DNA from 2 places in the Jeotgalibacillus haloalkalitolerans genome. Region 2 is predicted to be linked to the other one. Evidence: predicted binding sites of a transcription regulator. Region 2 holds the regulator's gene; the other holds the start of a gene.

Region 1 (7,376 bases), on a different contig from region 2:
TTATTTTTTAGTAATCTGCCAAGTCCCCAGTCATCAACACCACAGTTGTTTGAAATTACTGTCAGATCTTTTACACCTGATGCTTCAAGGGCAAGAATTAAATTCTCAGGGATTCCGACCAATCCGAATCCTCCCACCATAATGACAGCGCCGTCCTTTACGTCTTTCACTGCATCTTCAAAACGCTGATAAACCGTCTTCAACACAACCACCCCTTCTTGTAAACGCTTACTTTTTATTAAAAAAAGAAAACCACTTAAATTGTGGCAAAATTATGACTGTTTTACGTTTTTCAGTTTACCGCGATCTTTTTGATAGGTAAAATGAATAATAATTATAATAACCATAGATAAAAGTTATAGGAGAATGTAAAATGGAGATCAGGCAGCTGCAATACTTTATCGAAGTCGCACGGCAAAGAAGCTACACAAAGGCAGCACAGACGCTGCACGTGACGCAGCCGACATTAAGTAAAATGGTGAAAAACCTTGAGGACGAATTGGAAGTCACTTTGATTGATCGGTCTGCGAAAAGAATTTCATTAACTGATGCAGGTGAAGTTGTATTCGCACAGGCACAGAAAGTCGTGAACAGCATTGAGGATTTATCCATTTCCCTTTATGACACAATGAGTGTGAAAAAAGGACGGATTACGATCGGGCTTCCACCTGTTATCAGTACTCTTTTTTTCCCGCGTATCATCGCTGAATTTCAGCAGCAGTTCCCGGATGTGACGATTTCTCTTACAGAGGTCGGAGCGCAGCGGGTTGAGGAAAAAGTGCTCGAGGGTGAAGTTGATCTTGGCTTCGTGCTGCTGCCTGTTGATGAAAACAAGTTCGATTCTATTGAATTTGTCCATCAGGAGATCAAGCTCCTTGTCCATAAGTCTCACCCACTTGCTGAGCGGAATATGATTGATCTGATTGAGCTGAAAAACGATCCATTTTTACTGTTGAGTAAAGAATTCACGTTAAACAGCCGGACCATTGAAGTTTGTATCGAGGAAGGATTTACACCGCAAATTGCTTATGAAAGCTCTCAGTGGGATTTTATTGTGGGCATGGTATCAAAAAATCTGGGAGTTACATTAATGCCTGAACAGATCGGCCGGCGTGTAGCGGACCCGGATGTCCGAATGGTGAATCTGTCTAAGCCTTTCCCCTGGGTGCTTGGGATTATTTCAGCCAAAAATCGCTATATGCCATATGCGACAAAGGAATTTATTAAAACGGTACGGGGACTTCATGAGGGGTGGTAGCTGTGAAAGTGGTTGGTTACAAGTCTGGGTATGGGCGAGGGAGAAGGACTTCCTTCATTTCAGAAAGTATCGCATCAGATTGGAAATTTATGCTTCAATATGGAAAATGATTCACTCAATTTTAAATATAATTCCTTCATTTGATTCAAAAACGCGGTAATACCTTCAAGCTGCGGAGGAATTCCATCATTCCTGTGCACAATTACATCATTTCAGCACACTATTCCTTAAACAAACAAAAACGCCTTCTCCTACACCAAGAAACCGGACCCCCTATGATCCGGTTTCTCTCTCCTCTAAATATTTCTCATACGCCTCAGCCACCCGGTCTTTAGCAGGCTTCTCTTCAAGCGGTTTTGCCAGCTGGATTGTGAACAGCAGTGCAAAAGCAATCACACCACCAACAATCGGACCCGCAATCATAAAGATCGCAGTTGCAATTAAGAGTCCTGACAGAAAATATCCAATCACTTTCATCCATCCCAACCTCCTATGTAAATATTCCTGTTTTCAGATCATTCAGAACACATAGTCACGATTTGTTCACTAGTCCATTGGATTCGTTTTGTGCAACTTTTGTGCAAACGCTTTCAATCATACGATACTCACCTTATAATCCTAACCATACCAAACTTTAGGAGGAATGTAAGTGAATCGTAAAAAGTTTTTAGCAGGCTGGTTATCATTCTTAATGATCGTTTCTTTATTGCCGGTTGTGCAACCGTTTGCCCCAAACACTGCACAGGCAGAAAACAATACATATTCAACACTGATTGTTCATTATGAGGAAGCCCCTGACTCAACTCAGGACTGGAATCTCTGGGTATGGCCTGAAGGCGGCGATGGTCAGGTTCATGAATTTACAGGCGAAGATGATTTTGGAAAGATCGCCACTGTGGATCTTGAAGGTTCGCATGACCGAATCGGTTTTATTGTCAGAACTGACGCTTGGGAAAAGGACGGTGGTGACCGCTGGGCTGAGTCTGAAGCCGGCGTTGCTGAGGTCTGGATCAAATCCGGTGATGACACAGTTTACACTTCCCCGCCGGACGGTGAATATCGTGAGTTCCCTGAATTCAATGAAGTTGACGTAACACTTCACTACTACCGTTTTGACGGCAATTATGAGGGCTGGAACCTGTGGGCGTGGCCTGACAACGGTGATGGTCAGGAAATCCAGTTTACAGGTGAGGATGACTTTGGATTAACTGCAAACTTCACGGTTTCAAGTGATGAATTGTTTAATAAAGTCGGCTTTATCGTAAAGAAAACGGAAGGTGATAATGCCTGGGCTGACCAGGAATTTGGCGACCGCTATATTACGAAACTTAATGAAGACGGTACAGCTGAGGTCTGGATCGTTCAAAGTGATAAAGGGATTTATTATGATTCCAAATATATTGATTCAACACCGCGTATTGTGAGCGCTACGATCGATGAAGTAAATGAAATTACATTAACGACGAATCTGCCGATTAATACTGCTGCTGAAGATCCGGGCATTACGTTAACTGGATTGACGATTGCAGATATCCGTCCTTTTGAAGGCTCAGATCCTGTGACGAACAAAGTGACGATCGAAACAGTAGAAGATATTGATCTGACACAGACGTATACGATTGAAACGGACTTTTTCGGTGACGCAACTGTTCAGGTTGGTAAAGTAATCCGTTCAGAATCATTTGATGAGATGTACTTTTATGATGGTGATGATTTAGGTAACACGTATACGGAGGAACAGACTGATTTCCGTCTGTGGGCACCGACTGCAAGCGAAGCACGACTTGTTCTTTATGATGCGTGGGATTCGACTGGAGGCGAAGAAATTGTTATGGATGCTGCTGAAAAAGGAACATGGACAGCATCCGTTGAAGGCGACCTTCACAATCAGCTTTATACGTATAAAGTAAAGATTGGTGACGAATGGCGAGAAGCAGTAGACCCTTACGTACGCTCCACTTCTGTAAATGGAGATAAAGGTGCAGTCCTTGACCTTGACCGCACGAACCCTGATGGCTGGGAAGCATTCTCTAAGGGTGAAAATCCTGAAGATGCGACGATCTATGAGCTGCATGTCAGAGACCTTTCCATTCAGCCTGAAAGCGGGATTGAAAACAAAGGGAAATACCTTGGCGTGACTGAAAAAGGAACAACAGGACCTGAAGGATATGCAACCGGACTTGACCACATTTTAAACCTTGGCGTGTCTCACGTTCAGTTCCTGCCAATCTATGATTATCGTACAGTTGATGAAACGAACCTTGATACACCACAATTCAACTGGGGGTATGATCCGAAAAACTATAATACACCTGAAGGTTCATACTCAACTGACCCTTATGATCCTGAAGTCAGAGTAGAAGAGTTAAAAGAAATGATTCACACGCTTCATGAAGAAGATCTGGGTGTCATTATGGATGTGGTATACAACCATATGTATGCTGTAAATGAATCGAATTTCCACCAGCTTGTACCGGGCTACTATTTCCGTTACAACGAGGATGGTTCCCTTGCAAATGGTACTGGCGTTGGAAATGATACAGCTTCTGAACGTAAAATGATGCAGAAATTTATCGTGGATTCCGTTTCATACTGGGCTGAAGAATACGACATGGACGGCTTCCGCTTCGATTTAATGGGTATTCATGACACAGATACAATGAACGAAGTGCGCGAAGCATTGGATGAGATTGATCCATCTATCATTGTTCTTGGAGAAGGCTGGGATCTGAATACGCCACTGGATGCAGAGCTGAAAGCAAATCAGAAAAATGCTGAAGATATGGAACGCGTTGCGCATTTCAATGATACGCTGCGCGACGGTGCAAAAGGAAGCGTTTGGGAGGATACAGACCCTGGCTTTATCAATGGTAAACAGGGAATGGAAGACATCATTCGCCAGAGTGTAGCCGGTGGAATTGCGTATGACGACAGCTTTGCCACTTACCGTGATCCTGATCAGGTTGTGCAATATGTTGAAGCACACGATAACCTGACACTGTGGGATAAGCTTGAGAAAACAAATCCTGATGCAACACCTGAGGAAATGAAGTCTATGCACAAGCTTGGTTCCTCAATCGTACTAACATCTCAGGGAATTTCATTTATCCATGCAGGACAGGAATTCATGCGTACAAAAGGTGGAGACCATAACAGCTACCAGTCACCTGACAGTGTGAACCAATTAGACTGGGAACGCCGTGCTGCATTTGATGAAGAAGTAGATTATATGGCAGGCTTAATTGACCTCCGTCAGAAATATGACGCATTCAGACTGACAAATGCAGATGCCATCAATGAACGCCTGACATTTGCTGACTCCCCTGCCAACACAATTGCTTATACACTGCAGGAGAAAAAGAACCGTCATCTGTTTGTTGTTCATAACGCAAATAGAGAAGCGGTGTCCGTTTCCCTTCCTGGTAAAGGACCGTGGAAAGTACTTGTGAACAGTGAAGAAGCAGGCACTGAAGTATTGTCTGTGGAAAAAGGTAAAAGTGTAGAGGTAGATGGATTAAGCAGTATGGTATTACTGAAGGATGGAAAAATGAAGTAAAAGTAACGCCCCTGACTCTGTTATAGAATCAGGGGTTCTTTATATGTTTGTCTTCCATTTCTTTGGGTATGTGAGGATAAAGCTATTTAGATTCTTTTAAAATATTTATCATTTTATTTTTTATTTATATTGTGAAAATATTCACAATATCTGTTTAATCGTTTATAATAAAAGCAGAACATCATTCTATTTGAAAAGGTGTGTTGTGAAAATGGTAAAAGGTAATCGCGTAGCATTAATTGGAACTGGTTTTGTCGGCTCAAGTTATGCATTCGGACTGCTGAATCAGGGTGTCGCTGATGAGCTGATTATGATTGACCTGAATGAAGAAAAAGCAAAGGGTGACGTACTCGATTTAAACCACGGAAAAGTCTTTGCACAGCAATCATTAAATATTTCATTTGGCACATATGAAGACTGTAAAGACGTTGATCTCGTCGTCATTTGCGCGGGGGCAAACCAGAAGCCCGGTGAAACAAGACTTCAGCTTGTTGAAAAGAACCTGAAAATCTTCCATTCTATCGTCACACAGGTTGTAGACAGCGGCTTTGACGGGATCTTCCTTGTCGCAACCAACCCTGTAGACGTTTTAACGTATGCAGTATGGAAGTACAGCGGCTTTCCAAAAGAGCGCGTGATTGGCTCCGGTACCATTTTAGATACAGCACGATTCCGTTATCTGCTCGGCGAATATTTCCAGGTCGCACCGCAAAACGTCCACGGTTACATCATCGGTGAACACGGCGACAGCGAGCTGCCTGTCTATAGCTCAGTCGATGTCGGTGGTGTTGCAGTGCTTGATATGATCAAAAAGCATCCTGAATATACGCAGGAAGGTCTCGATGACATTTTCGTAAATGTGCGCGATGCCGCCTATCAGATCATTAATAGTAAAGGCGCTACTTATTACGGGATTGCAATGGGGCTTGTGCGGATTACAAGAGCGATTCTACACAATGAAAACAGCATTTTGACGGTTTCTGCACTGATGGAAGGTGAATATGGCGAGGATGATGTATATATCGGTGTTCCTGCTGTGATTAACCGGAATGGCGTGCGGGAAGTAATTGAGCTGAATTTGAGCGATAAGGAAAAAGAGCAGTTTGCTCATAGTGCAGATGTGCTTAGAGGGATTTTGAAGCCTCATTTTTGATTGAAAAAGCAGCTGTTGCGGTGGCAACAGCTGCTTTTTAGATGGAGTCGTTTCGCGGCAGAGTGACGGATTAGGTCTTATTACACTTTTCTAAGAACCACTCTGTTTTTTCTACGAAGATTGATTATTTTATAAGAACCATGCACGTTTTTCTACGAACACTACCTGCGTTTCTAAGAACATACGCCATTTTTTCACGAACCAACCGTCCCCCATCACACCTGCTCATACTGAACCCGGTGCAGATTCGCAAATATCCCATCCTGCTCAAGCAGTTCGGCATGCGTGCCGTCTTCTGCAATCCCCTCTTCTGTTACCACAACAACGCGGTCCGCTTTCCTGATCGTCGCAAGTCTGTGAGCGATTACTAGCGTTGTACGCCCTTTTGCAAGCTCTTCAATTGCGCCTTGAATCATCGCCTCTGTCTCAGTATCCAGCGCTGAAGTTGCTTCATCAAGAATCAGAATAGAAGGATCTTTCAGGAACATTCTTGCAATGGCAATCCGCTGCTTCTGACCGCCTGAGAGCTTTAATCCGCGCTCACCGATCTGTGTGTTATAGCCAAGCGGAAGTCCATCCACGACTGACTGCAGGTTCGCTTTCCTTGCAGCTTCCTGAATTTCTTCCTCTGTTGCATCAAGCTTTCCGTATGCAATGTTTTCACGGAGCGTTCCCGTGAAAAGGAAGACGTCCTGCTGCACAATCCCAATCTGACTTCTGAGCGATTCCTTCGTCATGTCACAGATATCGATCCCATCAATTCTGATGGCACCTTCGTTTACATCATAAAACCTTGGAATCAGAGAGCAGATCGTTGTCTTCCCCGCTCCGGATGGACCGACAAATGCAACAGTTTCTCCGCGGTTCAACTTCAATGAAATGTCATTCAGCACCTTTTTCTGATCATCATAGCTGAAGGACACGTGATCAAATTCAATTTCCCCTTCTAAATGATCGACCTCTTTTGCATCCGGGCGGTTTGTAATGACAGGAGCCTGGTCAAGCAGATCTGTAAAGCGTTTGAAACCTGCCATTCCTTTTGGATACATCTCTAGCAGTGCGCTGATTTTATCAATCGGCTTAAAGAGCACATTGATATATAAAACAAATGCGACAAGCTCCCCATAAGACAGCTCGTTATTGAGACTCAGGTATGCCCCAAATACAAGCACAACGAGTACAATCAGACGCGTCATGATATACATACCCGACAGACTGAACGCCATCACTTTGTATGCGCCGACTTTAGACTGACGGTAATGACGGTTATCTGTTGTAAAACGCTTAATCTCATGCTGTTCATTTGTAAATGACTGAACAACGCGCGCCCCTGACACGCTATCTTCAACACGGGCATTCACTTCAGCAATATTGCTGTACATCATTTTCCACGCCGTATTCATTTTGAT
Region 2 (7,376 bases):
CTGTTTTTTCTGAGAAGGTGTCCGTTTTTTCTCCGAACATGGCTGATGATTCTAAGAACCTTGATGGTTTTTCTACGAACAATACTCATTTTTCTAAGAACCACACGTGCAGGCGACCACCATGGTCATCATAAACTTCATTCACCACACCGGAGAGCAGTACAATGACACGATTTCCTGAACCATCAGCCAAATCTTCGGAACGTCCTATGTAATTTCCTGAACGCCCATGAAAATGTCATGAACCTCACCTGAAATCTCCTGAACGCCCACCATAATCTCCTGAACCACACCCAAACCAACCCCCAAAAAAAGAAAACAGCAGGAATCACTCCCCGCTGTTCTCCTTCATTGCTGCTTTTTTCGCAAGTTCGCGGTCGATCCGCTCTCTGCGTTCCTGTTCTTCTAGCTCACGCTGCTCGGCTTCTGCTTTTTGTGCTTTCTTATAACCGATTTTCGCAATCCACAGGCTGATTTCGTATAAGAGAATCAGCGGTACGGTTACGATCATGTGTGAGAAGATGTCCGGCGGTGTCACAAAGGCTGCGACGACGAGCAGTCCGAAGTATGCGTACTTACGGATGCTTGCCAGAAACATTGGTGTGACGATCCCCAGTCTTGTGATAAATAACATGATCACCGGCAGCTGGAATAAGAAGCCGAACGGGATTGTCATTTGGAATAAGAACTGGAAGAATTCGTTGATCCCGATGACCTGTTCAATCTCCAGGTTGTTCGACAGGTTCATCATGAAACGGACAACGAATGGGAATAGAATAAAATATGCAAACGCAAGGCCTGCTAAAAACAGAATGACTGAAGCAGGGATATAACTGAGTGTTACCTTCCGCTCTCTGTCATGCAGACCCGGACTGATAAACGCCCAAAGCTGATACAGTATAACTGGTGCCGTCATGATCAACGCAGTGAACATGATAATCTGGAAATAGATCTTTACAGGATCCGTTACCCGGAATGCATTCAATGTCATTTGCGCGGCTTCGTCTGAAGACTGGAGGAATTTCATCAGCGGCTCTGCTAAGAAGAAGCCTCCTACCATCGAAATGACAAAGAAAACGACTACAATGATGAGTCGTTTTCTTATTTCACCTATATGTTCATGGACGGTCATATCTTGCTGGTTCATATGGCCACCATCCCGTAATTATTGCTGTTTTTCGTCTTTCTTTGTGTCTTTTACATCATCATCGTCATCTGCAAGTCCTTTTGTTGCATCCTTGAATTCACGAAGGGTGCTGCCTGCTGCTTTCCCTAGCTCCGGCAGTTTTTTAGGACCAAAAATTAATAATGCAACGACTGCGATCACGGCAAGGCTGATTCCACCTGGTAACATGATGCATGCACCTCCTCTTTCTTCTCTTATCATAAAATAAATTAAGCATTTTGGCTATTCTATATTTCTTCTAATTGTGACGTTTCTACGTCTTCTGTTCCATAATTCTTCAGGAAATAAATGAGTGACTGAAGCTCAACGGCAAGATCAATATGATGGATCCTCATATGCTCAGGCACAGACAGCCTTGCAGGTGTGAAATTCAGAATGCCTTTTACCTTCAGATCAATCAGGCGGTCAGTGATTCCCTGTGCAGGACCGGCCGGCACAGTCAGGATCGCGACTTCAATGTTGCTCTCCCTCACCTTTTCCTCCAGATCATCCATCGCATACACAGGCACTTCACCAATCGAAGTCCCAGCCTTTTTAGGATCGGCGTCAAACGCCATTTCAATCTTCGTGTTGTTGTTCTTCAGGAAATTATAATGTAAAAACGCAGTACCCAGATTTCCGACACCAATCAGTATAACCTTTGTGGTCTCATCCTGATCAAGTGTTTTTCGGAAAAAGGACAGCAGATACTCAACATTATACCCATAACCCTTTTTGCCTAGTGCACCAAAATAAGAAAAATCACGTCTGATTGTTGCTGAATCCACCTTTACAGCATCGCTCAGCTCTTTCGAAGAAACACGCTGCTTTCCTGATGAATGCAGGTTCTTCAGAAAACGGTAGTAAAGCGGCAGCCGCTTCGCCGTTGCCTGAGGAATCTTCATTTGTTCCTGACTCATTCCTGTACTCCCCCTAAATCCAACAGTGCCATAGACACCGCATGTAAAGTGAAGCTGTGAACGCTTCCAAATCTATATGTTGTTGATGGTTCTAATGCGGATGATCTCCGTGCAGGACTGCACCCTGATCACACTTCGAAACCGCTGACCCTTTCCGCAGAGGGCTGCGCTTTCCTGCCCCCGGGCGGTGAGCCTCCTCATGCTTCGCATGCTGAGTCTCACCTGACCCTTCCTGGGCGGGAGTCTCCGCCCTCTGCTCCAAGGGTCAGCTGAGAGAGTAAATCTAATTTCGTATAGGTTTACTCTCTCATTTATCAAACTATAATGTAGGTCTTTGTGGTGAAGTTGTCTCTATTTTTAAAGCGTTGAGCGTAGCGTAAGGCGGCGACTCCAGCGGGATGTGACGGACAGCTGAGACCCCGCAGGCGAAGCCGAGGAGGCTCAGCGTCGTCCCGCGGAAAGCATCCGCCTGAAGCGCAGCTCAACAACCACTTATATAAGAACAATCTTTCACAACAAATTCCTTTTAAATACAATCCAAGTCCCTATTGTATCATACACCATTAAGGTATCCGCTTGCAAAGTATGCAAGTTTTTTCACAATGACAGTTCGTTGCTTATCATCGCGCTGGTGCGATACACTTAAAGGTAGAAAAATGAGGTGAACAGCGAATGATTTTATTACAGGTCAATAACCTCTCCAAGTCATTTGGCGCTGAGGAGATTATTGCGAATATAAAGCTTGAAGTCCAGACGAAGGACCGGATTGCGCTTGTCGGCCGGAATGGTGCCGGGAAGTCCACCCTTTTAAAGATTATCGCGGGTCAGCTTTCACATGATGACGGTGATATTAATAAGCCAAAAGGTGTGTGGATCGGCTACCTGGAGCAGCACAGCGGACTTGAATCCGAGCTGTCAATCTGGGAAGAAATGATGACTGTATTTGATTACTTAAAGGATATGGAAAAACGTTTGCGTGAAGCCGAGCAGCAGATGGCAGATCCGGACGTTTATGAAAATGCAGAACGCTATAACCGCGTAATGACTGAATATGATGAGCTGCAAGTGCAGTTCAAAGATGCCGGTGGTTATCAATATGAAGCGGATATCAGAACCGTGCTCCACGGCCTGCGCTTTCAGTCGTTTGATTATGACACGCCGATTTCTACACTGAGCGGCGGTCAGAAAACCCGTCTTGCTCTGGGTAAATTGCTATTAACCAAGCCTGACGTCATGATCCTCGATGAGCCGACCAACCACCTGGACATTGATACGCTCAGCTGGCTTGAGTCTTATCTGCAGGGTTACCCAGGGGCAATTTTAATTGTCTCGCATGACCGCTATTTTTTAGATAAAATCGTCAATCAGGTTGTGGAGATCTCACGTAAGCGCTCGAAGAAGTTCCACGGCAACTACAGCCGCTATCTGGATCAGAAGGCGCTTGATTATGAGCGCGAGATGAAGGAATTTGAAAAGCAGCAGGAAGAGATTGCGAAGATGGAAGACTTTGTCGCGCGAAACCTTGCGCGGGCTTCGACGACGAAAATGGCACAAAGCCGCCGTAAAAAGCTGCAGAAAATGGACAGAATGGATCGTCCAAAAGGTGATGAGAAATCAGCAAGCTTCGGCTTCTCCATTGACCGGCAAAGCGGGAACGACGTCCTGAAGCTGCAGGATCTCTCAGTCGGCTATGATGCCCCTGTTTCGCAAAACATCAATGCAGCCATCACGCGTGAGGACAGTATCGCACTGATCGGTCCTAACGGTGTTGGGAAGTCCACCCTTTTAAAAACGATTGTGAAAAAGCTGCCGGCGCTTGCGGGACAGATTCAATACGGATCAAATGTCAGCATCGGCTACTACGACCAGCAGCAGGCAGAACTGCATTCTAATAAAACAGTGTTAAATGAGCTCTGGGATGATTATCCGATGAAAAATGAAAAGGATATCCGTACGGTGCTTGGCAACTTCCTCTTTTCGGGGGATGACGTTCTGAAGCCGGTTTCGACGCTTAGCGGTGGCGAGAAAGCTCGTCTTGCGCTTGCCAAGCTGATGATGCAGAAATCGAATCTGCTGATTTTAGATGAGCCGACCAACCACCTGGATCTCGACAGCAAAGAGATTTTGGAGAATGCGCTGATCGACTACCCGGGCACGATCCTGTTTGTATCGCACGACCGTTATTTTATCAATAGACTTGCGACTAAGGTGCTGGAGCTTTCTGCTGACGGCAGCACGGAATATCTTGGTGACTATGACTACTATATGGAAAAGCTGAGTGAGATTGCTGAGCTGGCGGCGATTGAAGAACGTGAGCGCCTGGAGAAAGCGCCGGCTGCAGAAAAGCCGACGGATAAATCAGCCTTTGCGCTGGATAAGGAAAAGCAGAAGGCTGAGCGGAAAAAGCGCAGACGCCTTGAAGAAATTGAGCTTTTGATCACGGAGCTTGAAGGGACGATTGAAGAGCATGAGAATCTGCTGTGTGACCCTGAGATTTTCCAGGATCATGAGCGTGTGATGGAGTCAAATCAGGCCATTGATCAGGCAAAAGCTGAGATGGATCAGCTGCTTGAGGAGTGGGCTGAGCTGGAAGAGGAATTGAGTGAGTGAGTGAGTGATTGTTTGGCAGGGATCCTTTTGGGGTTCCTGTTTTTTGTTGGCTGTTGGTTGGTTCAGGAGATTATGGCGGGTGTTCCGGAGATTTGGCGTGTGGTTCATGAGATTACCACGGATGTTCAGGAGATTACTCGTGTCGTTCAGGACATTTCGCATGTGGTTCCGGAGATTGTGTCATTTTACCCAGTCCGCGCCTTCATTAGACTTCTATACTTTGCCGGTTGGGGTGGTTCATAGAAACCCAAGGCATGTTCGGAGAAAAACACCTCTGGTTCGTAGAAAAACACCTCTGGTTCGTAGAAAAACATCCCATGTTCAAAGAATAAACGACCTTGTTCAGAGAAAAACCGCTGCAGTTCGCAGAAAAGTGTGATTTGACCTACGCACGCGCCAGCAAAATTTTGCCAAACATTTCACAAACTAAAACCCCCACCCCACCCAATTTCTCTTCAAATCCCGCTCATTCTCCCCCATCCTTCCATTTCCGAAATATCAGGCAATTGTGAATAACTTTTCGCTTATATTTGTGTGAAAATTGCAAATCAAATATGTATATAATGTGAACGCAGTGTAACAGAATGATGACAATGCACAGAGTTATGCACACTACGCACAGCGTTTTCATGCTTTTCAACAGAGTTATACACATTACCCACAGGGTTGTACACAATTATTAACATTATCCACATAAAACGACACGCCGAGTTATATACAACCTTTTTCATACTTACCCACAGCTTATCCACAGAAAAACTCAGCTTTTTCACAGCTGAGTTTGGCTTCTCATGGATTTTGTTCCTCTTGCCCAGAAGATCATCGGGATTAAAATTAATGATAATAATCCGCCTCCGAGTGATAGAATTGAAAAACTGGATGCGCCGACGACCATTCCTGAGAGTGCACCGCCTGCCGCTCCGGATAATGCGATAAAGACATCCACTGTCCCTTGCGTTTTTGCCCGTACTGAAGGGTGTGTGGCATCTACGATTGTTGCGGTTCCGCTGATCAGGCCGAAGTTCCAGCCGAGCCCAAGTAACATCAGCGCAATAATCATTCCTGTCAGCGACTCTCCCGGCGCAACTGCACCGACTACACCAGCCGCCAGCAGTGTTATGCCTGAAGCTGCTGCCATAAATGTCCGTCCAAGCTTATCAACCAGCACACCTGTAATTAACGAAGGCAGATACATCGCGGCAATATGGAGTCCGATGACTAATCCGACTGCACTGAGTTCATGCCCATGGTTCCCCATGTGTACAGGCGTCATCGTCATCACTGCTACCATCACAATCTGTGTCAGCACCATGACGACTGCTCCTGTAATGACGCCCCTTCTTTTCAGACCGGAAACGTCAAACTGATCAACTGGCGCTGACTCCTCTTTTACTGAGTCGGAGAATGCCCTCGCAATTAATAGTGGATCAGGCTTTAACATGATTAGTAATACGATTCCTGCTGCAATATAAGCTGCCGCAGCTAAAATAAACGGGCCGCCAAGCGCCGGTACTCCGATCGATTCAGCGAACCTGCCCATGACACCAACCAGATTCGGTCCGGCTACCGCACCAAGCGTCGTTGATACCATCGCAATACTGACAGCTGTCGCACGCTGCTGATCATTCGCAAGATCCGTTCCTGCATAACGTGCCTGCAGGTTGGTTGCTGTTCCTGCACCGTAAATTAATAAGGAAATCAATAATAGCGGCACACTCTCCCATACGGCAGCTCCGACAACACCAAGTGCTCCGATTCCACCAGTGATAAAGCCTGTTCCAAGTCCAATACGCCTTCCTGCTTTTTGAGACAGCCTTCCGACCAATAGCGCCGCTCCTGCAGAACCAAGTGTGAAAAGCGCAACCGGCAGACCTGCATAGCTGTCAGTTCCAAGCATATCCTGAGCAAGAAGCGCACCAACTGTAATTCCGGCAGCAAGCCCCGCTCCACCGAAGATCTGCGAAAGTACAACCACCCACAGCGTTCTTTTATAAAGCTGCGTACGCTTTTCTTCACTATCTATGTAGACTTGAATGTCTCTTTCCATGGCTTACATCTCCGTTTCATCCATCATTACTTGTATTGTACGCCCCGGGGTTTATTTAATCAAAGGGAGGTTGAAGATAACCGAAAAAATTTCGAGCTTTTCAATCACCTTTTAAAATTTAAGCTATGTTAAAGATCATTGATGTTTCTGCACAGCTGGTGATTGTAGCGGAAGGGGGCGACTCCTGCGGCAGGAAGGGACGTGTGAGACCTGGCATGGCGAAGCCTGCGGGCTCACCGCCCGGCCGCGGAAAGCGTCCCCCTGAAGCGGAAATCAACAGCCAACTTTAACAAAGCGAAAATTTAAAGGAATTAAATTCCTATTGATGATACACTTACCTTATAAATTTCCCCATAAAATAGTTCTCAGAAAGGAGAATGACCATTAAAAAGTTTTGGTTATCACTCATATTCGGCATGGTGATTGGTGTGCTCATTTCTCTCCTTATATACCCTGATGACCCGCTGTTTTTTCAGTATAGCGCTGAATATCCCGGTGCTTCGATGATGATTAATGAAATGGATTTCAATATGCTGTTTAACTATCTTGTCGTGATTTTTATATCTGTTTTAGTGATTTTTTCAGCCTGGACAATATTTGAAAAGCGGATGACAAAGCATGAATAGTTCACTCA

What was found. The regulator Rex, encoded in region 2, represses fermentation and respiration genes when NADH is low (regulators of the CRP and FNR family bind a similar motif). The targets are predictions, from matches to a motif close to TTGTGAAATATTTCACAA.
Region 1: the regulator Rex is predicted to act here: its motif matches at 4,944-4,961, upstream of UFB30_RS01775 (L-lactate dehydrogenase).

What each region holds. Positions count from the first base shown of each region.
Region 1 is NZ_JAXQNN010000001.1:362,886-370,261, reverse strand. Features, by position in the region: gene UFB30_RS01795 (CoA transferase subunit A) at 1-203, opposite strand, end outside; gene UFB30_RS01790 (LysR family transcriptional regulator) at 374-1,258, shown strand; gene UFB30_RS01785 (hypothetical protein) at 1,532-1,735, opposite strand; gene pulA (type I pullulanase) at 1,950-4,814, shown strand; gene UFB30_RS01775 (L-lactate dehydrogenase) at 5,026-5,967, shown strand; gene UFB30_RS01770 (ABC transporter ATP-binding protein) at 6,183-7,376, opposite strand, start outside.
Region 2 is NZ_JAXQNN010000003.1:3,382-10,757, reverse strand. Features, by position in the region: gene tatC (twin-arginine translocase subunit TatC) at 329-1,147, opposite strand; gene UFB30_RS10055 (twin-arginine translocase TatA/TatE family subunit) at 1,166-1,354, opposite strand; gene UFB30_RS10050 (redox-sensing transcriptional repressor Rex) at 1,414-2,085, opposite strand; gene UFB30_RS10045 (ABC-F family ATP-binding cassette domain-containing protein) at 2,758-4,695, shown strand; gene UFB30_RS10040 (MFS transporter) at 5,465-6,742, opposite strand; gene UFB30_RS10035 (hypothetical protein) at 7,120-7,368, shown strand.